2 regions of the Pseudonocardia wallangbongensis genome follow, and region 2 is predicted to be linked to the other one. Evidence: riboswitches for the same ligand, from Rfam matches in the RefSeq annotation. Region 2 holds a riboswitch; the other holds the start of a gene.

Region 1 (11,675 bases), on a different contig from region 2:
AGAAGCCGGAGATCCGGACGGTGACGTCGATGCGGGGCCGGGCCAGCTCATCGAGCGGGACGATCTCGAAGCCGGTGACCCGGCGCGACGCGTCGTCCCACACCGGGCGGCAGCCGATGAGCGCGAGGATCTCGGCGAGGTCGTCACCCTGGGTGCGCATCGCGCTCGTGCCCCAGACCGTGAGCCCGACACTGCTCGGGTAGGACCCCGTGTCGGCGAGGTGGCGCGCGACGAGCGACTCCGCGAGGGCGGACCCGACCTCCCACGCGCTCCGCGAGGGGATCGCCTTCGGGTCGACGGAGTAGAAGTTGCGCCCGGTCGGCAGGACGTTCACCAGCCCGCGGGTCGGGGAGCCGGACGGCCCCGCCGGGACGTACCCGCCGTCGAGGGCGTGCAGGACGGCGGCGACCTCGTCGGTGGTGCGGTCCAGCCGCGGCACGACCTCGGCGCAGCCGAACCCCAGCACCGCCACGACGGCGGGGATCTCCTCCCCCAGCAGCGACGCGCAGACGGCCGCGGGCTCGCGCCAGCCGCGCTGCTGCAGGCCGGCGACGAGTGCCCGAGCGACCCCTTCGAGGACATCGACGAGATCGGCCCCGGTGACGGCGGGCCCGGGGGCGACGGCGAGCAGCCGCTGAAGTTCAGGAAAGCCACATTCCTGTACTGCAGGTTCAGGAATGTGGCTTTCCTGAACCTGGGCGCCGGGCGCTGCGAGGAGCGCCTGCTCGTCCAATCCCGCCCACTCCGCCAGCGCGGCCCGGAGGCCGGGCAGGGCCGCCTTCCCGCCCCACACCTGGCTCGCCCGCAGGATCGACAGCACCAGGTTCACCTGGGCCTCGCCCTCCGGGGGGCCGCCGAGGATGTGCAGGCCGTCCCGGATCTGGACGTCCTTGACCTCGCAGAGGTAGCCGTCGATGTGGAGGACGAAGTCGTCGAAGTCGTCCTCGCCGGGCGCGGCGTCGACGTGCAGGTCATGGTGGAGCTGGGCCGCGGTCACGACCTCCCAGATGCGGGTGCGCAGGGCCGGGAGCTTCGCGGGGTCCATGGCCTGGACGGCCGCGTACTCGTCGAGGAGCTGCTCGAGCTTGGCGATCTCGCCGTAGGTGTCGGCGCGGGCCATCGGCGGGACGAGGTGGTCGACGACCACCGCGTGGCCGCGGCGCTTGGCCTGGGTGCCCTCGCCGGGGTCGTTGACGATGAACGGGTAGACCAGCGGCAGCTCGCCGAGCACGGCGTCCGGGGCGTCCTCGGCGGCGAGGCCGAGGCCCTTGCCGGGCAGCCATTCGAGGGTTCCGTGCTTGCCGAGGTGGATCACGGCGTCGGCACGGAACTCCTCCTCGAGCCACCGGTAGGCGGCCAGGTAGTGGTGCGAGGGGGGCAGGTCCGGGTCGTGGTAGATCGCCACCGGGTTCTCCCCGAACCCGCGCGGCGGCTGGATCATCAGGACGACGTTGCCGAACTGCATCGAGGCCAGCGCGATGTCGTCCCCGTCCACGTACAGCGAGCCCGGCGGCTCGCCCCACTGCGAGCGCATGCCGTCGGTCAGCGCGGACGGCAGCGCGTCGAACCAGCGCCGGTACTCGGCGAGCCGGACGCGCGCGGGCGCGGCCGCCAGTTGCTCCTCGGTGAGCCACTCCACGTCGTGACCACCTGCGGCGATCAGCGAGTGGATCAGCTCGTCGGAGTCCTCCGGGAAGTCGCCGACCGCGTAGCCGGCATCCCGCAGGGCCCGCAGCAGCACGACGGCGGACGCGGGGGTGTCCAGCCCGACCGCGTTGCCCACCCGGGAGTGCTTGGTCGGGTAGCTCGACAGCACCACGGCGACCTTCCGCGAGGCCACCGGCGTGGCGTGCAGCCGGGCGTGCCGCACGGCGAGACCGGCCAGCCGGCCGGCCCGCTCGGGGTCGGCGCGGTAGACGGGGATGTCGTCGCCCGGCTCGGTCTCCTTGAACGAGAACGGCACCGTGATCAGGCGGCCGTCGAACTCGGGGATCGCGACCTGCATCGCGGCGTCCATCGGCGAGAGCGCGGCGTCCGACGCCGCCCAGGTGGCCCGCGACGTCGTCAGGCACAGCCCCTGCAGGACGGGCACGTCGAGGGTGGCGAGCGCGCCGGCGTCCCACGACTCCTCCTCACCACCGGCGCTCGCGCCGGCCGCGACCGTGCCGCCCGCCGCCAGCACGGTGGCGACCAGCGCGTCGGCCCCGCCCAGCAGCTGCATGAGCTCGGGCTGCGCCCCGCGCAGCGAGCCGCAGTGCACGGGCAGCGCGTTCGCGCCGCGGGCCTCGATCGCCTCGCACAGCACGTCGACGAACGCGGTGTTGCCCGACAGCTCGTGCGCCCGGTAGAAGACCACGCCGACGGTCGGCTTCGCCGGGTCCTGCGTGCGGGCGCCGTGGACGCCGAACTCGGGCATCGCGGCGGGCGGGTCGAACCCCTCGCCGGTGAGCAGCACGGTGTCGGAAAGGAACCGGTGCAGCTCGCGCAGGTTGGCGGTGCCACCGGCGGCGAGGTATCCGAGCGCCTCGGACGCGACCCCGGCCGGCACCGTCGACGCGGCCATCAGCTCCGCGTCCGGCGCCGCCTCCCCGCCCAGCAGCACGACCGGCAGCCCGGACGCCGCGAGCGCGTCCACACCCTCCGGCCAGGCCCGGCGGCCGCCGAGCAGCCGCAGCACGACGACGGCGACGCCGTCGAGCAACGGCGGCAGGCCGTCCGGCTCGACGCGGGCCGGGTTGGCGGTGCGGTACAGCGCGCCCGACCCGCGGGCGGCCAGCAGCTCCGTGTCGGCGGTGGACAGCAGCAGCACGGGCTGCGTCATCGGCGTTCCTCCCGAGGGTCCGCGCCCTCTGCTCGGCGGAGTCGTGACGGCAGCGAGTGTCTGGCTCCCGGGTGCTCCCCGGTGACAGTGGCGGGACCGCGCCGGAGTCACACCGGCTTCCTGCACTGCCGTCCCGGAGAACTGGAACACACGGCGGGTCCGGCGGTCAACGCGTCGTGAGGATGCCGACCTTCCCGGTGGGGGTTTGCCCCACCCCGTCATGACCGGCGCACCGCAGTGACCCGGCGCCCCGGAGGCGGAACGCTCGACGCGTGATCGGGAGCGGGGGGACGGTGCGGGCGGCGGTGTGGAGCGCGCGGCACCCGTGGTGGGCGATCGCGGCGTGGGTCGGCTTCGTGCTGCTGTGCGTCGGCGCGGGGGCGGCGACGGGCACGAACCGCGGCTCGATCGCCGACTTCCGGATCGGTGAGGCCGGCCGGGCCGAGACGATCGCCGAGCAGGGCGGGCTCACCCCGCCGCTCGTCGAGCAGGTGCTGATCACGGCGCCGGCCGGAGCGCTCGACGCGACGGCCGCCGGCCGCGGTGCCCGCTCGGGCTCGAGCGCTCGCCTGAGGTCGACCACACCGGCAGATCTGTCCCAGTATGCGAGACGCCGGCCGACTTCGCACACCCAGCATCGACTTCACACAAGCCCGGCCCTATGCGAAGTCCATGCTGGATGTGCGAAGTGCCCGCGATCGAGGGCGGACGCCGGGCCAGGAGCGACACGGGTGCGTCAGCGGCCGTGCGAGCCGGGCCGGACCAGGTGGCCGCCGAAGCCGACGGGTTCGAGCTCGTCGGCCAGCCCGGTCTCGAACGCGTCGGCGATGCGGTCGATCGTCCAGTTCCCGGTGAGCATCGTCCCGATGGCGGGGTGCCGGATCAGCCCGAGCTCGCTGCGGGCCCGGCGGACGATCTGGCCGGTCAGCGCCGCGGAGCGGTCGCTGAGCAGGTAGCGCACGACGGCGGCGACGTCCTCGGGGTGCGCGTGACCGTCGTGCGGCGGCAGCTTCATCCGCGTGACGGCCAGCGGGGAGACGGCGTTGACGCGAACGCCGGTGCCGTGGAGATCGAGCGCCCAGCCGTAGGTCAGCGACGCGATGGCGCCCTTGGTCGCGCCGTAGACCGCGAGCCCCGGCTGCCCGAGGTGGGTGCCCGAGGTGACGTTGACGATCGACCCGCCGCCCTGCGCGCGCATCCGGCGGATCGCCGCGTGGCCGCAGTGGATCGACCCGAGGACGTTGACCTCGACCATGGCCGTGCTCTGCTCCGCGGTGGTCTCCCACGCGGGTGCCTCGGTGAGGACCCCGGCGTTGTTGACCAGCCCGTCGAGGCGGCCGAACTCGCGGACGCAGGTGAAGACGACCTCGTCCGCGGCACCCGGGTCCGTGACCGAGTGCACGCTCGCCGCGGCCCGCCCGCCCCGCGCGCGGATCGCGGCGACGACCTCCCGCGCCGCGTCCTCGTCGACGTCGTTGACCACGACCGCGGCTCCGGCGTCGGCGGCGTCGAGCGCGTAGGCCCGGCCCAGGCCCCGCCCGCTGCCGGTCACGACGATCGCGCGGCCCGCCAGCTCGGCGCTCACGGGCGCTCCGCCGGGCGCAGCGCGTATGCGTTGTTGATGTGCGCGATCGTCTGGTAGTAGCCGATCGTCGTCACGAGCTCGAACACCCCGGCCCGCCCGAACGTCTCCTGGGCCGCCGCGAAGGTCGCGTCGCCGACGCGGTGGTCCGCCAGGAGCTGGTGCGCGAACCCGTGCACGAGCGCGTCGAGCTCCCCGTCGTCGTCATCGCCGAAGGCGGGCGCGCCCGCCCACAGCGAGCGGACCGTCGCGTCCGGCACGCCCACCGACAGCGCGAGCCGCTCGTGGGCCTGCCACTCGACCTCGCTGTCGGTGAGGCGCGCGACCGTGAGGATCGCCAGCTCCCGCGCCCGGTCGGGCAGCCCGACCTCGTACCGGACCGCCCGGCCGAGCCGCTCCAGCGGCGCCCCGGCGGCCGGGCTGAGCAGCATCGCCCGGTAGGGCCCGCTCAGCACCCCGTCGGCGTCGGCGACGGGGAAGAAGCCCGCCTGGCTCTGCCGGGGACCGCCGACGAACGTGGCGTGCAGGTCGCGCTGGGCGCCGTCCAGGTCGTCCGGACGCAGCCGCGGCAGCCGCTCGCCGTCACCCACGGCCCGCCTCCTGGGCCGCCGCGATCCCCGCGGCCCGGCCGAACACGAGGCCGCGCATCACCGACGTCGCGCCCGGGTACTTGTGGTGGTAGATCCCGGTGCACTCCCCCGCCGCGTAGACGCCGGGCACCGGGTTGCCGGCGGCGTCCACCACGCGGGCGCCCGCGTCGGTGGCGATGCCGCCGTAGGTGAAGACGATGTCGGTGACGAGCGGGATCCCGAGGAACGGCGGGGTCTCGATCGGCACCGCCCAGTTCGACTTCGGCGGCGTCAGGCCCGCCGTGTGCCGGCCGTCGGGCCGGCTCGGGTCGGACGGCCCGGGCACCACCGCGGCGTTGTACTCCCGGACCGTCGCCTCCAGGGCCGCCGCGTCGAGGCCCAGCTCGGCGGCGAGGTCGGCGAGGCTGTCGGCGCGGATCGGCGCCCGGTCCGTCAGCAGGCCCCGCTCGATCCCCGGCACCTGCAGGAACGACGCGTCCGAGACGAAGTACGCGCACGAGCCCGGGTTGGCGAGGATCGCGCGGGCGCAGTCCTCGTAGGTCTCGTCGACCGTGCCGGTGCCCTCGTCGAGGAACCGGCTGCCGTCTCGGTCGACGAGGATCCCGTACGGGAAGACCATCACCGACGCCTCGGGCTGGGTGCTGCGCGCGTCCACCGGCTCGCCGTGGAAGCCGGCCCACTCGCCGCCCCCGGCGGCCCCCAGCGCCAGCACCAGGTCGATGACCTCGCCGGTGTCGAACCGGCCCCCGGGCGCGATCGGCTTCATGCCGGCGGCCGCGTCGCCGAGGTGGCGCCGCAGCCGGTCGGGGTCGCCCTCGAAGCCGCCGCACGCGACGACCACGGTCCGGGCGGTGACCGTGGTCCCGGAGAAGGTCACCTCGTAGCCGGCACCGGCGGGGTCGATCGCGCTCACGGGTGCGCCGTAGCGGACGTCGACCTGGGCCTTCTCGCAGGCGTCGGTGAGCCGGCGCACGAGGGACTCGCCGCCACCCACCGGCATCATCCGCGGGCGCGAGGCCGTGACGAAGTAGGTGGCGCGCCGCTGGAACCGCACGCCGTGGCTCTGCACCCACTCCATCGCCTCGGGCAACCGCTCGACGAGCGCCTCGACGTAGGCGCGGTCGGTCAGCCCGCGCGAGAAGGACGTCATGTCCTCGACGAACCCGGCCGCGGGCTCGTACACGTCCTCGAGGCGGAAGTAGGCGTCGGTCCAGCGGGTGTTGCCGCCGGCCTCGGCGGCGTCCGCCTTCTCCAGCAGCAGGACGGTGCCCGACGGCCCCAGCTGCTCGGCGGCCGATGCCGCGGCGCCGAGGCCGGCGACCCCGCCACCGATGACCACGACGTCGGCCTGGCCCTCCACCTGCGCCATCACCGGCTCCCCTCGTGTGCGAGTACGGGCTCGGCGGAGCGCCGGACGTGGTCGCGGACGACCTGCGCCAGCAGCTCCGGACGGTCGAGGCTCGGCGCGTGCCGGGCGTCCAGCACCCGGGTGGCCAGCAGCGGCGAGAGGCCGTCGAGGTGGCGCTGCCAGTCCGGTTCCAGCAGCGGGTCCTGGGCACCGGCGACGACCGTGACCGGCACGGTGAGCTCGCGCAGCGGCGCGGGCCAGCCGTCGGGCGGCGGCGGGGCCGACCCGGCCGGGTGCGTGACGGTGCCCGCGAGCAGGCACTGCACGTGCCCGCGGCGCTCGGTGTTGGCCTGCCGGTCCGCGATGACCGCGGCGCGCCCGTCGAAGGCGCCGGCCATGTGGTCCATGACCCGCGCGATGTCCTCGACGGTGCCCGCGTAGCGGCCCAGCTGCTCGGCGCCGAACGCCGAGCGCCACGGCCCGCCCGACCCCGAGACGCTCACGACGCTGTGCACCGGGATGCTCGGCGTGGCGGCGACGGCGTCGCGCAGCAGGATCGAGCCGCCCATCGAGGTGCCGACCGCGTGGACCCGCGCGTCCGGCCCGCAGACGGCGCGGACGAACGACCCCAGGTGGGCGGCGCGGTAGGCGTACATCGACCGGTCGTAGTAGACGATCTTGTCGGTGCGGCCGAACCCCAGCATGTCGGGCGCGACGACGCGGAAGTCCGCGGCGAGCTCGGGGGCGAGGCGCGACCAGAGGGTGCGCGCGTCGGCGCCGAACCAGCCGTCGTGCACGAGCAGCAGGACGGACCGGTCGTCGCCGGCTCCGGAGTCCAGGTAGTGGGTGGTCACGCCGTCGTGGCGCACGTCGTGGGCGTGGAGGGAGGAGGGCAACGTTGATCCTTCCGGGTGGGGGTGGCTAGTCGTCCTGCCACGGGACGAGGCGGCGGCCGAGCATGTTGATCACACTGGAGCCCAGCCAGCCGACGAGGCCGACGATCGTGAGCCCGACGAACATCGCCGAGACGTTCAGCACCTGCCAGGAGTTCCAGATGATGTAGCCGATGCCGTCCTGGCCGCTCACGAACTCTGTGGAGACGACGATGATCAGCGCCTGGCCGAATCCCAGCCGCAGCCCGCCGATCACCGAGGGGATGGCCGCGGGGATCGTCACCCGCAGCAGCCGGGTGGTGCGCGGGAGCTCGAAGGCCTGCGCGACGTCGGCGTAGATCGGCGGGCTGTACGTGACCCCGCCGACGGTGTTGATGCAGACCATGAAGAACACGCCGAGCGTGACCAGCGCGACCATGCTCGCGTCGCCGATCCCGAAGAAGATGATCATCAGCGGGAACAGCGCCAGCTTCGGCAGCGGGTAGGTGGCCGTGATGACGGCGTTGAGCGCGTACCGCACCACCGGGACGAGGCCCATGAGCAGGCCGACGACGATCCCCAGCAGGGCGCCCAGCACGAACCCGAGCCCGAGCCGGATCCCGGACGCCGCGACGTTGTCCAGCAGCTCATCGCGCAGGTCGGAGTCGGTGACGTAGCGCAGGGACTCGAGCAGGACCGTCGACGGCGCCGGGAAGAAGTTCTCGTCGAGCAGCCCGGTGCGGCTGGCCAGCTCCCAGAGCAGCAGCAGCGCGACCGGCGTCAGGACGCCCCAGAGCAGCTTGCGCCGCCGCTCCCGCTGCCGCCCGCGCACCAGCTCCCGGGCCGTGTGTTCGCGCGGTTCCGGCCGCTGCACCCGGCTCACCACCGTGCTGAGCGTCGTCACGTCGCCACCTCCATCCCGGCCCGGTCCGGCGTGAGGCGATCGCCCACCGAGCCGGCGATCGCCTGCCACAGCTCGACGACGAGGTCGCCGAAGGCCTTGTCGCGGCGCAGCTCCGCCACGTCCATCCCGGCCTTCGGCGGGGCCTCGCGGACCATGTCGATGCGACCGGGTCGCGCCGACAGCACGACGATGCGGTCGGCGAGGGTCACCGCCTCCTCGATGTCGTGGGTGATGTAGACGACCGTGGAGCGGGTCGTCGACCAGATCCCCAGCAGCTCCTGCTGGATCACCAGCCGGGTCTGGGCGTCCAGCGCGGCCAGCGGCTCGTCCATGAGCAGCAGGTGCGGCTCCGTGGCCAGCGCCCGCGCGATCGCGACGCGCTGGCGCATGCCGCCCGACAGCTCGTACGGGTAGGCGTGGGCGAACTCCTGCAGGCCGACGAGCGCCACGACGTCGTCGGCGCGCCGCTTCTTGTCGGCGGCCGAGAGGCCCAGCTTCGCGAGCCCGACCGCGGTGATGTTCTTCGTGACCGTCAGCCACGGCAGCGTCGAGTCGCCCTGGAAGACGGTGGCGGCGGCCAGCCGGGCCCCGTCACCGCCCCGGCCGGCCCCGCTGACGTCGAGGTGCACCTCGCCGCCGTAGGTCCGGTCGAGCCCGGCGAGGACGCGCAGCAGCGTGCTCTTGCCGCAGCCGCTCGGGCCGATCACCGCGACGACCTCGCCCCGGGCGACGTCGAGCGTGACGTCGCTGATGGCCTCGACGGCGTCCCCCCGGCGGGTCAGGAAGGTCTTGTGCAGGCCGTTGATGCGGACGGCCGGGACCGCGTTCTCTGGGTGCACGTCGGTGTACTCCTCGGTCGGGGTCTGGCGTCAGGCGGCGGGTGGCGCGTAGGGGCCGAGCTCCCGGATCGCCGCGTCGCGGAACGAGGTGTCGACGAGCTTCGCCGCGTCGACCTGGACGTCGAGCATCCCGTTGGCCCGGTAGAACTGCTGGCAGGTGTTGATCCAGTCGAGGCTGATCGCCTGGTCCGGGTCGAGGCCGGCCGGGTTCGTCCCCGCGATGTCCTCGGCGGGGATCCCCACGGCGTCGGCGATGATCGAGACGATCTTGTCCCGGTCCTTGCCGTGGAACATCGCGTCGTTGTAGGTGCGCACGCCGCGGACGTAGGCCGTCATGAACCGCTGGGCGGTGTCGTGGTCGGCGATGAACTCCTTGCCGTACAGCAGGGCGGTGGTGCTGGCGCCGTTCGGGGGCAGCTCCTCGGTCATGTCGGACACGGGCCTGGCGATCCCGCGGTCGACGGCCTGGGTGAAGAAGGGTTCCTGCATCACCGCGGCGTCGATCGCGCCGTTCGACAGCGCGGAGATCTGGTTCGGCGACAGCACCGGGGTGATCTCGAAGTCGGTGCGCGAGAAGCCGTACTCCTGCAGCAGCATGTCGAGGTAGACGATCTGGATCGACAGGTCGCTGTGGATCGCGAGCTTGTGGCCGCGCAGCGACTCGAGGGTGGCCCGCAGGTCCCCCTTGTCGAACTCCGGGCGCACGGCCAGCCGCGTCGCCGACATCGCCGGGAGCGACCCGCGGGCGGGTGCCATGAAGTTCTTGTCCCCGACGATCTTGATGCCGAGGTCCTTGGCGCCCGCCTGGAAGGTGCCGGGGGTGATCGTCGCCGCGGCGACGTCGAGGTGGCCGGTCGCCAGCGAGTTCGTGATGGCCGAGGCGTCGTTCATGCGCTCGAACGAGACCTGAAGCCCCGCCTCCTCGAAGTAGCCGAGCGAGTCGGCGATGAACAGCCCGGCGTCGGCCGCGACCTGCTGGCTCCCGATCGTCACCTCCTTCAGCTCGCCCGCAGGGGAACCGCCGCTGCCGCCGCACGCGGCCAGGAGCGAGAGCGCCGCGGCGGCGATCGTCGCCCGGACTGGGAAACGGAACATCGCGCCGAACCTTTCGTCAGTGGAAGGTGGACGTCGAGCAGGTGGAGAAGCGCCCGTAGCGCCCCGCCTCGTACACGAGGGCGGGCGCGTCGGACTGGGTCCTGGCATGGGCGATCCGCCCGGTGACGATCCAGTGGTCGCCACCGGGGAGGACGTCGGCGACCTCGCACTCCAGCACCACGGCGGTGCCGGTCGCGAGCGTCGGCGCCCCACCGCGGCCGTCGCGGATCACGGGGACGAGCGCGTCGAGCGACGCGTCGCCGCGCGCGAAGGCGGCCGCCCACCCGTCCCGGTCCGCGGCGAGGTAGTTGATGCTGTAAGGCCCCGCGCGCCGGACCTCCTCGGCGAACGCCGTCTTGGCGTCCACCGAGAACGCGGCCATCGGCGGTGAGCCCGACAGCGCGGTCGCGGACGTGCAGGTGATCCCGCGGACCGGGCCGTCGACGGTCCTGACCAGCACGACGGCCACGGGCCCGGGCACCCGCCGGAACGCGCGCGCGAACTCCGCGCGCGAGACGAGGCTTCCCGCCGCCTGCTCAGCCATCCCGCTGCCCTCCCGGCTCGTCCGGGATCGGGAAGCACGCGACCACGTCCGGGTGCCGCGCCGGGGCGGATCCCGGGCCGGCGACGAGGACGGCGGTGGCCAGCCATTCCGCGGTGGTCGCGGAGCCGGCCACGACCGTCACCTCGCGCAGGCCCGACCGCGCGGGCCGGCCGGTGCGCGGGTCGATGACGTGGTGGCGCCCGCCCTGCGCGCGCTTCGACGTGCCGCTGGTGGCGACGCCCCCGTCGCGGAGCAGGAGGGTGCGCCCGCCGGGCAGGCCGATCGGCCACCCCTCGGCCGAGGGGCCGCCGCCGCGGGCCGCCACGTCCCCGCCGAGACTCGCGGCGGCGTCGTCGCCGAGCCACCCGGCGGCGTCGTCGGCCCAGAGCCCCTTGGCGAGCGCGCCGAAGTCCACCGCGGACCCGCGGGCGAGGCGGGCGCGTCCCGGCCGCAGCTCCAGCACCTCGGTCAGCGCCGGCACGGCGGCGGGCGGCTCGGCCGGGCGCCACGCCGACGGCCACGGCGCGACGTAGCCCGCCCGGCGCACCGCGGGCGTCACGGCGATGTTGACCAGGCCGTGGCTCTCGACCGCCACCCGCAGCGCGTGCGCCAGCAGGCGCTCCATCTCCGGGCCGACCTCGACCCACCGGCCCGCCGCGCCGCCCAGCACGGCCAGCTCGTTGCCGTCGACGAACCGGGAGAACCGCCGCTCCAGGTGCCGAAGACGCGCCTCGACCTGCGCGAACGGGGTGGCCGGCGCCCCGACGGAGGCGAGGACGACCTCGCACCCGAAGACGGTGCACGGGTGGCGGCGCAGGTCCACCGCGAGCGAGGTACTCATGCCCGGGGGTTGAACGGGTCCTTGATGCCCTGGCCGGCGTCCACCCAGACGCTCTTCTCCTCGGTGTACTCGCGCAGCGCGTCCGCGCCGTTCTCGCGGCCGAGCCCGCTCTGCTTGTACCCGCCGAACGGGGTGGCATAGGAGGTCTTGCGGTAGTTGTTGATCCACACCGTGCCGGCCTCGAGCCGCCCGGCGACCCGGTGGGCGCGCGCGACCGACCCCGTCCAGACCCCGGCGGC
Region 2 (11,675 bases):
TTCTCGAGGCCGACGATGGCGCCGTAGTCGCCGCCGTCGCGGGCGGCGGCGAGCTTGTCGAGGGTCTGGTTGAGGGCTCCGACGTAGGTCTGGTGGTGCTTGGAGTGGTGCAGCTCCATGATCTCGCCGGCGATGTGCGGGGCGAGGGCGCCGTAGTCGTAGGGAAGATCGGGCAGCGCGTACTCGGCCACAGGGGTACTCCTCGTTCGTGATCTGCAGTTGCGAACATCCAGCACCTGCAACTTACTGCTGAATCGGAGGCGGTGCTCGAGCGCGGTGCCCACGTGGGGGACGGGAGGGGTCCGGGGCCGCGGTACGGAGGCGTCGCCCACGAACCGGGCCCCGGACCCATGCAGCCGATGTCGAGCTGCCAGAACGATCACCGGCCGTTCCAGCATGCCACTGCCGAGAGAATCTTGCTACTGCAAGATGGTTGCAGCCATGACGGTCAGGCCTGCTCGGCGCGGTCGAAGTCCCCCCACTCGACCAGCCGGGAAGCCACCGCAAGGAGCGGCCCGTCGTGGGAGATCGCGAGAACACCGATGCCCTCCGACCGGGCACGGTCGAGCAGGAGGTGCCAGATGCGGGCCTGCTTCAGCGCGTCGAGGCTGGCGCTGATCTCGTCGGCAACGAGGTAGCGGAACGCGGCAGTGTCCGGGTCCCAGAAGTGCAGCGCGGCCGCCGAGCGGTCGTTGTGGCGCAGTACGGTGTTCGTCGCCGACGGTTCGGCGCGTGCCCTTCCGGGGCGCGGGTCGAGGCAAGAGGGAACCCGGTGCGAGTCCGGGACTGCCCCGCAGCGGTGAACGGGAACGACCGCCGTCAACGGCACTGGGTGTGAGCCTGGGAAGCGACGGCCAGTAGGTGCGCGCGAGCGTGGGCCCGTGAGTCCGAAGACCTGCCGCCGGTGCGTGCGCCGGCCGGTGCACGCTGATCCGCGGTCTCGAGGGCGGGCCGGGCGGATGCCGGGCCGTCGCGCCTCGGTTGCCGCTGCTGCCTGCCTTCTCCGCGGGTCGTCGTACCGCTCGCGAGGAGAGAGCAGTGGACAGCTACGGGCACGGGAACGACGGCGGTGGGCCGGTGAAGATCGTTCAGCGGATCGCCGGCGAGCGGCCGGTCTTCTCGGTCGAGTTCTTCCCGCCGAAGGACGAGCGCGGCGAGGTGGATCTCTGGCGGACCATCCGCCGCCTGGAGCCGCTGGATCCGGCGTTCGTCTCGGTCACGTACGGCGCGGGCGGGTCGAGCCGCGACCGCACCATCCGCACGACCGCTCGCATCGCCACCGACACCACCCTCGTCCCGATGGCGCACCTCACCGCGGTGTCGCATTCGGTCGCCGAGCTGCGCCGCGTGATCGGCGCTTACGCCGCAGCGGGCATCCGGAACGTGCTCGCGGTGCGCGGGGACCCGCCCGGCGACCCGCTGGGGGAGTGGGTCACCCACCCGCACGGCCTGGCTCATGCCGACGACCTGGTGCGGCTCGTGCGCCGGCTGGGTGACTTCTGCGTCGGCGTTGCGGCGTTCCCACACGGCCATCCCCGCTCGGCCGATGGGGACTCGGACCTCGCCCGGTTGCTGGGGAAGTTCCGGGCCGGGGCGGACTTCGCGGTCAGCCAGCTGTTCTGGGACCCGGAGGCGTTCCTACGGTTGCGTGACCGGCTCGTCGCGGCCGGATGCGTCGGCCCGCTCCTGCCCGGGATCATGCCGTTGACCACGGTCAGGACCTTCTGGCGCGGCCCGGAGTTGTCCGGTGCTCCGTTGCCGGGCGCCCTCGTCGACCGGCTCGGCCGCTACGCCGACGATCCGGTCGCCTTCCGCGCCGCGGGGATGGACGCGACCGCCGAGCTGTGCTCGCGTCTGCTCGACGAGGGCGTATCCGGCCTGCACTTCTACACCCTGAACCGCTCCGCCGCGACCGTGGAGCTGGTGATGTGGTTGGGCCTTGCCACCGAGCGACCGTCGACAACGCTCGGATGCCGGGTCGGTGAGCGGGCGCACGGGTCCGGCAGTGCTCTCAGCCTTCCGTGATGCCGGCACGCCCTCCGCATCGGCAGCGAGCTGGCATGGGGTCGACCTGGCCCGCTCGGGAACGCACACTGTTCGCTGCTGCAAGAGAATGGCAATTAGGCGACGAGCCGGAGGCGAGGATGGACGAGCACCGCACGGGGGAGTGCGCCGGTTGCGAGTGGGAGCGGCAGCCGCAGGCGTTCCGATGGTTCCCCGAGCTCGGCGCACCGCTGCAGGACGCGATGCCGGTGACCGACGTCCGCGCCGGCCAGGAGCGCGTGACGAGCCGTCGGGCCCGCGATTGACGTCGAGCGGTCGTCGGCGCCGTCAGTCGAGGATCGCTGCCCAGTACCGCTCGTTCGTCATCTCGCCCCGGACCGGTGTCGATCGGAGGCCGATGAAGGAGCCGGGCGTGGTGGCGGAGGTCGTTGCACGTCTGCGTGCGGAGTCGAAGGTGCTCATCCGCGGGAGGTCGGACTGGACGGTCGCGGCGACGGGGTGAACGATCCCGGACCTGGCCGGCGTTCGCACCGACCGTGGTCGTCACGGGTAACACCGTGTCCGAGAAGGGAGTTGCGCACTAACCACACGCATCGTCCCGCCTTGACCGCGGCTGGCATGGCACCCCGGGCGTCACGGTGTCACCACCGCTGGATGTGAGGGCCTGGGATGTGGTGCCGTCGCGCCGCGGCGCAGGCGGGAGTGGGTTGGCGGGATCACGGCTCGAGGTCGACAACGCCTTTGCTGCTGGTGATGTCGAGCGGCACGGAGACCTGGTCGTGCACGATCAACCACGCGCCGTCGATCTTCTGGAGGCAGTACGTGACTCTGACCCACATACCGCTCATCGCCGGCCCGTTCTTCAGCGTGCCGCTGAGGCGAGCGAAGGCGTGCCCGAAGGCCACGTCGTCGCCCACGGTGAGCGTCAGGTCGCGAACCTCGTAATTCACCCGCTCGAAGAACGTGAATACAGACGCCCAGTTCTTGAGTTTCGCCTCGATTCCGACGTGCTGGAGCGGCGGCTCGATGTCGAAGGACACGATGTCCGTTGTGTAGAGACGCCTCAGGCCCTCAAGATCCTTGCCTTGGAGCCCTTCGACGATCTTGTCGACCAGCTGGCGGATCTCGGCTTCGTCAACCTCGCGTTGCGTAGGCATCGATACTCAACCCTTTCCTTTGTGGTGGATTCCTGACTCATCCCAGGTGTGACACGAATCAGACGATCTCGAGGTTGGCCATCATGCCCATGTCCTCGTGTTCGGCGTTGTGGCAGTGGAAGAGGTATCGGCCGCGGTAGCCGTCGAAGCGGGTGATGATCTCGACCGCTTCGCCGGGTCGTAGCGAGATGGTGTCCTTGAGCCCGGCGTCGTGCGGCAGCGGCGGCCGGCCGCTGCGCGAGAGCACGCGGAAGCCGACCACGTGCAGATGGACGGGGTGGTGGACGTCGGCGATCAGCCGCCACACCTCGACGTCGCCGAGCCCGACGGTGACGTCGGAGCGCGCGGGGTCGAACGGGAGCCCGCCGATCAGCCACCCGTGGCCGCCGTGCACCTGCCCGGCGCGGAAGGCGATGTCGCGCACGTTGACGGCGTCCGACCGCTGCCAGGTCGGCAGATCGGTCGACAACGTGGCGGGGATGCGGCTGCCGTCGGTGCCGCGCCGTGCGACGCGGAAGGCCATCACCTCACGGGTGGGACCCGAGCCGAGCCGATTGACGAGCCTGACGCGCCCACCGATCGGGACCCCGGAGAAGTCGATGATCACGTCGTAGCGCTCGGCGGGCGCGATCGGCAGGAGCCCGTGGGTGACCGGCGCAGCGAGCAGTCCCTGGTCGGCACCGATCTGCACGAGATCGAGTCGTTCCCCGTCGTCGGTGACCGCTTCGAGTTCGTAGTGCCGGGCGTTGGAGGCGTTGAGCACGCGCAGTCGATAGCGGGCCGCGTCGACCTCGTGCATGGGCCAGGGCGCGCCGTTGACCAGGATCACGTCGCCGAGAACACCGGCGAGAAAGGGCTCCTGCACGCCCGGCTGCTTGCGCAGCGAGGGGTCGAGCGCGGGGTAGGCGAGGCTGCCGTCCGCGGCGAACGAACGGTCGGCGATCATGAGCGGCAGTTCGCGTTGCCTCGCGGGCAGGCCGAGTTGGTCCTCGGCGTCGTCGCGGACGATGTGCAGCCCGGCAAGCCCTCGCCAGATCGCGGGGGCGGTGAAGTCCATCCGGTGGTCGTGGTACCAGAGCAGCGTCGGCCGCTGGTCCATCGGGAACGTGTAGTCCCGCGTCAGCCTGGTCACCACCGCCCGCGGGTCCTGGATCCCCGGCATCCCCGGCATGCCGCTCATCGCGTGCATGTCGTGCACGCCGTGCATCGTCTCGGCGGAGTTCGGCCGGCGATCGGGCAGAACGAGGTCGGTCGGGTAGCCGTCGGAGTCCGCCGGGGTCCGTCCGCCGTGCAGGTGCACGACGGTCGGCATGGGCAGTTCGTTGCGATGCGTCACGGTGATCGGCCGTCCGCGGCGAGACTCGATCGTCGGCCCGGGGAAGGTGCCCCCGTAGGTCCACAGCGGCGTCCGGACTCCGGGCAGGATCTGCGCGACCGCCTCGCGCTGGGTGATCTCGTAACGGTCGACCCCGCCCGAGGTGCTGATCGGCTTCAGCACCGCGGGGATCGGCAGCGGTACTTCGAAGGGCGGCGGCAGCGGCACGGCGCTGGGCAACTCGGCACCGGTGAGCGACGGCCGGCGGGCCAGCGCGGTCGAGGTCGACAGCCCGGTGGCCGCAATCAGCCCCAGTGCCGCGCCGATGCCCAGCACCCGGCGTCGACCCACAGCGCGGTGCGCGTCGTGCTCACGCACGGCGCGTCTCCGTTTGCACGAGGGGATGGCGCCACACGGCGATGAACTGCACGACGATCGCGGCGACCGTCATCACGCCGAGCGGGATGTGCAGCCACAGCGCGCCGTCCAGGCCGGCGAAGTACTGCACCGTCTCCGCCGCGACGACCGCCGTCGTCGCCAGGAAGGGCCATGCCTGGTGCAGTCGCACCCACACCATGATCGCCACGATCACCTGCAGGTAGCCGATGGAGGTGACCACGTCGGCGCCGACCGCGTGCCAGCGCAGGCTGTCGAAGTCGCCGGTCAGGTACACCCCGGCGAACACCGGCTGGCCGACGATCGCCACGACGTGCGCACTGACGACCGCCCGGAACGCCCAGCCGATCGGCGCCGTCCTATGAACCGCAGCGGATCCCGGACTGCTGATCGTCACGGGGATCCTCCTCACTCTGATCTTCCGGTGCGAACGCCTCCAAGCTATGTCTTGAAAGATATGGCGTCTAAGATCAGTATTGCTATGGCGTTATGTCGAGGGAGGCATAGTGGAACTGAATGGGCTCAAGCAGTTCCTTGTGGTAGCGCGACTGGAGCACCTCAGCCGGGCAGCCGAGGAACTGCATGTAGCCCAGCCGTCGCTGAGCCGCACCATCACCCGGCTGGAGAGCGAACTGGGCGCGCCGCTGTTCGACCGCAGCGGCCGGCTCCGGCTGAACGACGCCGGGAAGCTCTTCCGCGATCACGTCGAACGTTCCCTCGGCGAGCTCGAGGCGGGACGGCGCGCCGTCGACGCGGCCGCCAGCGGGGAACTGGGCACCGTGCGACTGGCGTCGGAAACCTTCCTCACCCTCACCGGCCCGCTGGCGGCCTACAAGCGTGCCCATCCCGCGGTCGAGATCGAGCTCCACTGGTCGCCTGCCGAGGACATGGCCGCCCGCCTGCGGGCCCAGGACGTCGACCTCTGCGTCACCTCGCAGCCGATCCACGCCGACGGTCTGGAGTCGACGCAGCTGTTCGACGAGGCGGTGGATGTCTGCGTTCCACTCGATCACCCGCTTGCCGGCCGTGCGACGGTGAGCGCCGTCGAACTCGCCGACGAGCCGTTCGTCACCGCCCGCAAGGGACACTGGCTACGCCGGATGCTCGAGCGGCTCTTCGCCGCCCGAGACCTCACCCCGAAGATCGTCTGCGAGGTCGACGAGCACAGCGCCATCGCGGCCCTGATCGACGCGGGACTCGGCATCGGTCTCGTCCCCGCCTTCGCCCGCCGCGGCGCCACGGAAGCTCCGCTCACCTGGACCGCCGTCGACGAACCCGACTGCCGCCGCAGGGTCACCCTGCACTGGGGAGCCGACGGCCACTTGGCACCCGCCGCCCGCCTGATGCGCACCACGATCACCAACTGGGACTGGAACGCCGGCGAACCCCACGAGGTGCACTGGTGGCCGGCTCGTCGGGGGTGAGGGGCCGATCTCGAGCCGACTCTGGATGCCGGCGCCGCCGCCTGGCGTGCATCTCGGTCACACGGGGAAGGAGGTGACCGCTACGAGATTGCCGTCGCCGTGGTGGATCGTCACGACGCCGGCGGGGGCTGTCGGGCTCACCAGCGGTAGGTCGCCGGTGCTGAGGGTGATCCTCGGAGATCTGGGTGCCCGCCTCCGTCAGCCCGGGTCGCTGCTCGCCGCGGCGGTCGCATGCGCCACTCGGTCGTCGGTGCGGTGGAGATCCACTACGAGGCGATGAACTCCCCGGCGACCCGGACTAGACACTGAGCCCTTTCCACTTGGCGTCAGTGGGCGTGGATGAGCACCAGGATCGCCTTGACCAGGTCAGTCGCCCGGCGCGGGCAGCAGCGGATCTTGCGGAGAACGCGCCACGCCTTGAGCTGGGCGTTGCCGCGCTTGCCCGGTCCGCGCTGACGAGCGTGGGCTGCGTTGACGTCCTTCTGGTTTCGCGAGAGGTGCCGACGTTCGCCGGACTCGGGGTCGGCGGAGCGGCGCCGTTGCGGGGTCTCGAATTCCGAGCCGCGGTAGCCGTGATCGACGATCACCCGCACTCCCGCCTTGTGGAGGGCGTCGATGATGCCGTGCTCTCGGGCGGCTCCCATGTCGTGGCGGGCGCCGGGTAGAGCGGCAGACGCCCAGATCAACCGACCGGCGGGGTCGGCGATGACCTGCACGTTCACCCCATGGCACTTGTGCTTGCCGGAGAAGTACGGTCGATCGCGCCCGGATCCCATGCCGACCCGGTCGATGCGCAGCAAGGTGCCGTCGAGGATCACGAACGCCTTCCGCGCCGCGACTGCGATCGCTTCGCGCAGGGTCGGGGCGAGCGCGGCCAGGACCTCGATGGCCTCGGTGATGTAGCGGAACACCGTGGTCGTGCCGATCCCGAACCCGGTGGCCAGGTCTGCGTAGGTCTCGCCCTTGCGCAGGTGCGCGACCACGAGCAGGGCTTGTTCGCCGACGGTCAGTCGCCGCCACCGGGTCCCCACCTGTGCACGGCGGTGGCGCAGCGCGTCGGACAGCGTGATGAGGGCGTGGTTGGACACGGTGAACCCGGCGGGGTAGGAAGGCACCTGAAGCTCCTGGTCTGGACGAGTTGATCTAGTCAATCGCCCGTCTACCAGGAGCTTCACTCATTCCGGTGATGCCACGCCGCGGGCAGCCGACCCCGACCTCCACCAGGTTGGAAAGGGCTCACTGTTCCTGTACGCCACCCGCGCGGGCAGCCCGTCACGGGACGCGGTGCGGTTGCTGTCGTCATGGCTGGCCACGGCGCAGGAGCCGGCCGAACCGGAGATCCGCTCCGCGGACGTCGACACCGATCGGTGAGATCCGGGCTACGCCGCGAGCAGCCGCTCGCTCAGCTCCCTGAGCCGCTTCGCCGACTCCGGGTCCACGGCGTGCGGCACGACGGTGGATATGGGGGTCTCGCCGCTGGCGAGGTCGACGGGCTTCGGGTCCGCGTCCAGTGGCGAGATGTCGTTGTCTTGCAGGTGGACGCCGCCGATGCCGGCCAGCAGGGGGCTGGTCGCGGCGAACACGATGGTGCTCGCTCCCTGTAGCGGGGTCGTCTTCTCGTGGTAGGGGTCGATGATCGGCCTGCCCGACTCGTCGATCAGCCCCATGGACAGGTTGGCGGCCCGCAGCTGCTCCTCGGACATCCAGCCACCCAGGTTGGTGCCGACGACGATGCCGGGGTGCACGGCGTAGCCGTGGATCCCCTGGTCGGCCCAGCGGCGGTCCAACTCGACGGCGAACAGGATGTTCGCGGTCTTGGACTGGCCGTGAGCGGTGTGGCCGTCCTGGTCGCCGGTGGTGAAGTCCGGGTCGTCCCAGATGTCGGACACGCGGTGAGCGCCGGAGGCCACGTTCACCACTCGATCGAGGCGCCGGTCGAAGCGGCCCAGGCGATAGAACAGCTCGTGCGCGACGAACCGCGGAGAAGCAGCCGTGCCCGACTCGTGTGCGCTCGGACGGGCGTGTCCCAGTGGTACCTGAACCCCCACGCCGGTGACCAGGGCATACACGGCAGGCGCCGAAGGACTTGCAGGGAACTTGATGGTCAGGAGCATGATCTGGTGTCCGAGGCCGGAGTTGCGCATTATTCACCCGCATCAAACTGTGCTGACTGAGTGAGCCGCCCCTCGCTGCTCCGTCACGCTTGGCAACCTACGGCGGCGCCCGCAACGAGAGAGCGAGCCCGCAGCTGTGGTGCCTCGCGGATGGGTTGGCACATCGATCGGCTTCCAGTCGCGCCCTCCTCCGTGACCAGTTACGTGACAGGTCGCACGCGGCTCTACGCCGCAAGCGCGCTGGCAGGGGCTGACCTGGCGAGGCGGAGGTGATGCCTCCCAGCTCCACGAGCGCCCCTACGAGCTGGACAGAGTGCGTGACTGATTTCGCCATCTGGCCGATAGCGATCACCTCCTACCCCATTCGGGTGAACGGGATCCGTTGATCAAAGGTTGTGGTAACAAGCGCCCACCCTTAAGCGAATTCGAGTCGCAGAGCAAGCCCCCGACAACGACCTCCGCGACCCAGTGAAAACGATCTCCGACGGCTCACAAGGGGAGAGCCCTCATGACGACACCTTTCTCGGTCAACGGACGCTCCGCCGTCGACCCAATACGGCTCCGCTGGTTCGCATTGTCATGCGTGGTTCTCGGCGTGCTTCTGATTTTCCAAGGACCAGTAGGAGTCGTATTCGGGGTGCTGTTCGGCGCCCTCGGCATCGCCAGCTGGCTATTCACAGGATTTGGTACCGTGGCGTGGCAGGAATTGACGACCGCCGGGAAGGTCGTTGCGGGGATCAGCCGCAGCAATTGGGATCCCGTTCATTCTCATCGTCGCAGCGAGCTGGTTGCTGGCACTGGGAATGCTGGCGTTGGTCGGCGCCATCCTTTCGTGAAGCGCATCGACTCCGCGACTCGCGTAGGGTCTCGAGAAATTTTCGAAGGCGCTCGCTGATGGATTGGTGGGTGGCTGCGCTTTGGGGCGTGCTCGGCGGTGGTCTCGTTGAGACCCTTGACTTCTACACCGAAATTAGAGCCCGCGGGTCACTTCCTTGGAGCAAGCGATACTCAAGGAAGCGCGATCATCGCCGACCTCCAGCGATCATCTATGCAGTTGGCAGCCTTTTGAGGCTTATCATGGCGTTTGGCGTAGCTGCTGCCGCGGGCGCGTCAGCCATCGCCGATAGGCCGCTAATTGCCTTAGCGACGGGAGTCGCAGCACCGCTCATACTCCAGCGACTTGCCGCACAGGTTCCATTCGCGATTGGCCCGCCATCTACCAGGCTAGGAGAAGGCGAATCATGAAGATGGGCGAAAGGCTCATCCAGGTCTGCGACGTTGTTGCAAGGAATGAGCGCGCATTCACCCCGGCGGAAAAAACTATTTGGTCCGACCTGCCCGTAATGATGCTCCTGAGAAGCATTAGTCGTGTCGACTTGGGCAGGGCGACGGCAGAAGATCTTGAAGACACCCGAGCGGGTGAACCCTCAGCCTCAACCGCCGGGTCGACAAATGATCGAATCGACGCACGCGATACGCGTCGCGCAAGATCTGGGTTTCGTTCCCTCGACCCAAGGGAAGTAGAATCAGGACGACTCTTCGGAGCGAACTTATCAGAGCAGATGCTCAACGAAGTATCGCTTCCGCGGGCCGACTTAAGGCAGGCGAGCCTCCGCGGTGCATCACTGAGAGGCGCAGACCTTCACAGGGCGGACCTCACCGAAGCGGAGTGTTCTGAGGCCGACTTCTCGGAAGGTGATCTAAGAGAGGCCACGTTCGTCCTGGCCATCCTCAGGCATGCGGCATTTCGCAATGCAGACCTGTCTGGCGCGAACTTCTATGCCGCAGATATATCCGGTGCCGACTTTACTGGCGCTGTCTTCTCGGGCGCACGATTTCCCGACGTTAGATGGGATCCCGATTCGACGAAGTTCCCGACGGGTGTCCGCGAGCAGCTAATGAAAGTATCGGTACGCATTTCGCCTCACTTATATCGCGTTGGTAGTATGCGCGATGATCGCACGACGATCTCAGGGAACACCTGAAGGAGGCCGGTTCGATGCAAGACGACGGTACCAGCTCCATGCTGGTCTTCGATCTCGACAATACCACCGACGCCAGAGGCCTCAGCTATTCGGTCCTATGGGAGCAGCTGAAATGCATTGGCTCGATCGCGGATATGCACATCGCCGAGATTGAGCCCGGATCAATCAGAGGCAATCATTATCACGCAAAACGCGGAGAGATAATCGCGGTTGTGTTCCGCGACAGGTGGTCGCTCCACTGGGATGAAGGTGAAGGCACGGATCGTCATGTTCGAAATTTCGATGGAGTCGGCGCGGTTGCCGTAATTCCCCCGAGGGGGTGGTCGCACGCGGTCAAGAACGACGGTAAGGAGAACGTCCTCATCGTCGCTTCAAGCGATCAGCCTTACGATCGTCACGCCACTGACGAAATCGAGAAGGATGCGATTCGCCGAGTTGTAGCAGAATAGACTACACCACACACCAGCCTACCCCGCGTACTGAATCTCGCTCAATTTGGCGAGTAAGGCACGCCGCCTAGTCCTACTTGCGCGATCGCCAAAAATGTAGAGGTACGGCCATTGCGGACCTGAGTACTCTCGACGGATCCACCCGAGCTTCTCCGGGAGGCCGCCGCCCCGCGGCAGGTCCTCTACGCCAACGTCTGACATGCCGAATGGCCCCACATTTCCAAGCGTCACAATCGACAACACCTCGACGGCATCTACGGTACTCGCCTCGAGTTGTGCTAACCTCCGCAGACTCCGAATATTCCAGCGCCCGCCCCTAGATACCGCATCGACTAGCGAGTCGATGACAGCGCCACTTGAGTCTTCATCTTCAGCAGTTCCGATCGTGAGACAAAGACCTGAAAGCCAGTTCATGACCAGGGAATGACCTTCGCTGCCCACCCAGGCTGTGATACTTCTGTCCTCCGCAAGCTCGCCGTGCTCGGATCGAATCTGATCCAGCTCGCCGAGAAGTGAGATCACCTGCCGCGTCAATTCACCGAGTCGAGCCTGCAGTTCTGCGCCACGTTGAAGAGCGTCCGGCGCCGCCGCGTAACCTGGGTACACAACTGGCGCTCGCAGCTGCCCAAGAAAGTTCAAGAACTCGGTATCATCGGCCGAGAGTAGGAACGGCGCAGTCGCATCACACAATGTCATGGCGTCCGCATGATTCTGAGCGTCGCGCAGAATCGTCTTTGCTACAGCAAACTCGGCCGGAACATCTCCATGCCTGTAGTCCCGGAGATCGCGAACAACAGTTTCCCGGGTCCCGATTGGAATCCGTCGGTCAGC

What was found. Region 2 has a riboswitch for cobalamin ahead of ACU436_RS28230 (methylenetetrahydrofolate reductase). Riboswitches for the same ligand answer to the same signal wherever they lie in the genome.
Region 1: it holds a riboswitch for cobalamin, as region 2 does, so the genes downstream of both, cobN (cobaltochelatase subunit CobN) here and ACU436_RS28230 (methylenetetrahydrofolate reductase) in region 2, are expected to answer to the same signal.

The regions. Positions count from the first base shown of each region.
Region 1 is NZ_JBRERS010000008.1:76,566-88,240, forward strand. It holds gene cobN (cobaltochelatase subunit CobN) at 1-2,821, opposite strand, end outside; cobalamin riboswitch at 2,856-2,992, opposite strand; gene ACU436_RS26795 (hypothetical protein) at 2,988-3,404, opposite strand; gene ACU436_RS26800 (SDR family NAD(P)-dependent oxidoreductase) at 3,558-4,406, opposite strand; gene ACU436_RS26805 (carboxymuconolactone decarboxylase family protein) at 4,403-4,993, opposite strand; gene ACU436_RS26810 (FAD-dependent oxidoreductase) at 4,986-6,362, opposite strand; gene ACU436_RS26815 (alpha/beta fold hydrolase) at 6,362-7,237, opposite strand; gene ACU436_RS26820 (ABC transporter permease) at 7,263-8,117, opposite strand; gene ACU436_RS26825 (ABC transporter ATP-binding protein) at 8,114-8,956, opposite strand; gene ACU436_RS26830 (ABC transporter substrate-binding protein) at 8,987-10,051, opposite strand; gene ACU436_RS26835 (flavin reductase family protein) at 10,068-10,595, opposite strand; gene ACU436_RS26840 (FAD:protein FMN transferase) at 10,588-11,436, opposite strand; gene ACU436_RS26845 (aldehyde dehydrogenase) at 11,433-11,675, opposite strand, start outside.
Region 2 is NZ_JBRERS010000009.1:47-11,721, forward strand. It holds partial or broken gene ACU436_RS28225 (superoxide dismutase) at 1-191, opposite strand, end outside; cobalamin riboswitch at 763-897, shown strand; gene ACU436_RS28230 (methylenetetrahydrofolate reductase) at 1,039-2,025, shown strand; gene ACU436_RS28235 (hypothetical protein) at 2,145-2,309, shown strand; gene ACU436_RS28240 (YybH family protein) at 2,721-3,161, opposite strand; gene ACU436_RS28245 (multicopper oxidase family protein) at 3,220-4,854, opposite strand; gene ACU436_RS28250 (hypothetical protein) at 4,847-5,269, opposite strand; gene ACU436_RS28255 (LysR family transcriptional regulator) at 5,379-6,296, shown strand; gene ACU436_RS28260 (transposase family protein) at 6,623-7,411, opposite strand; gene ACU436_RS28265 (SDR family NAD(P)-dependent oxidoreductase) at 7,676-8,185, opposite strand; gene ACU436_RS28270 (pentapeptide repeat-containing protein) at 9,652-10,395, shown strand; gene ACU436_RS28275 (polysaccharide biosynthesis C-terminal domain-containing protein) at 10,410-10,844, shown strand; gene ACU436_RS28280 (hypothetical protein) at 10,863-11,675, opposite strand, start outside.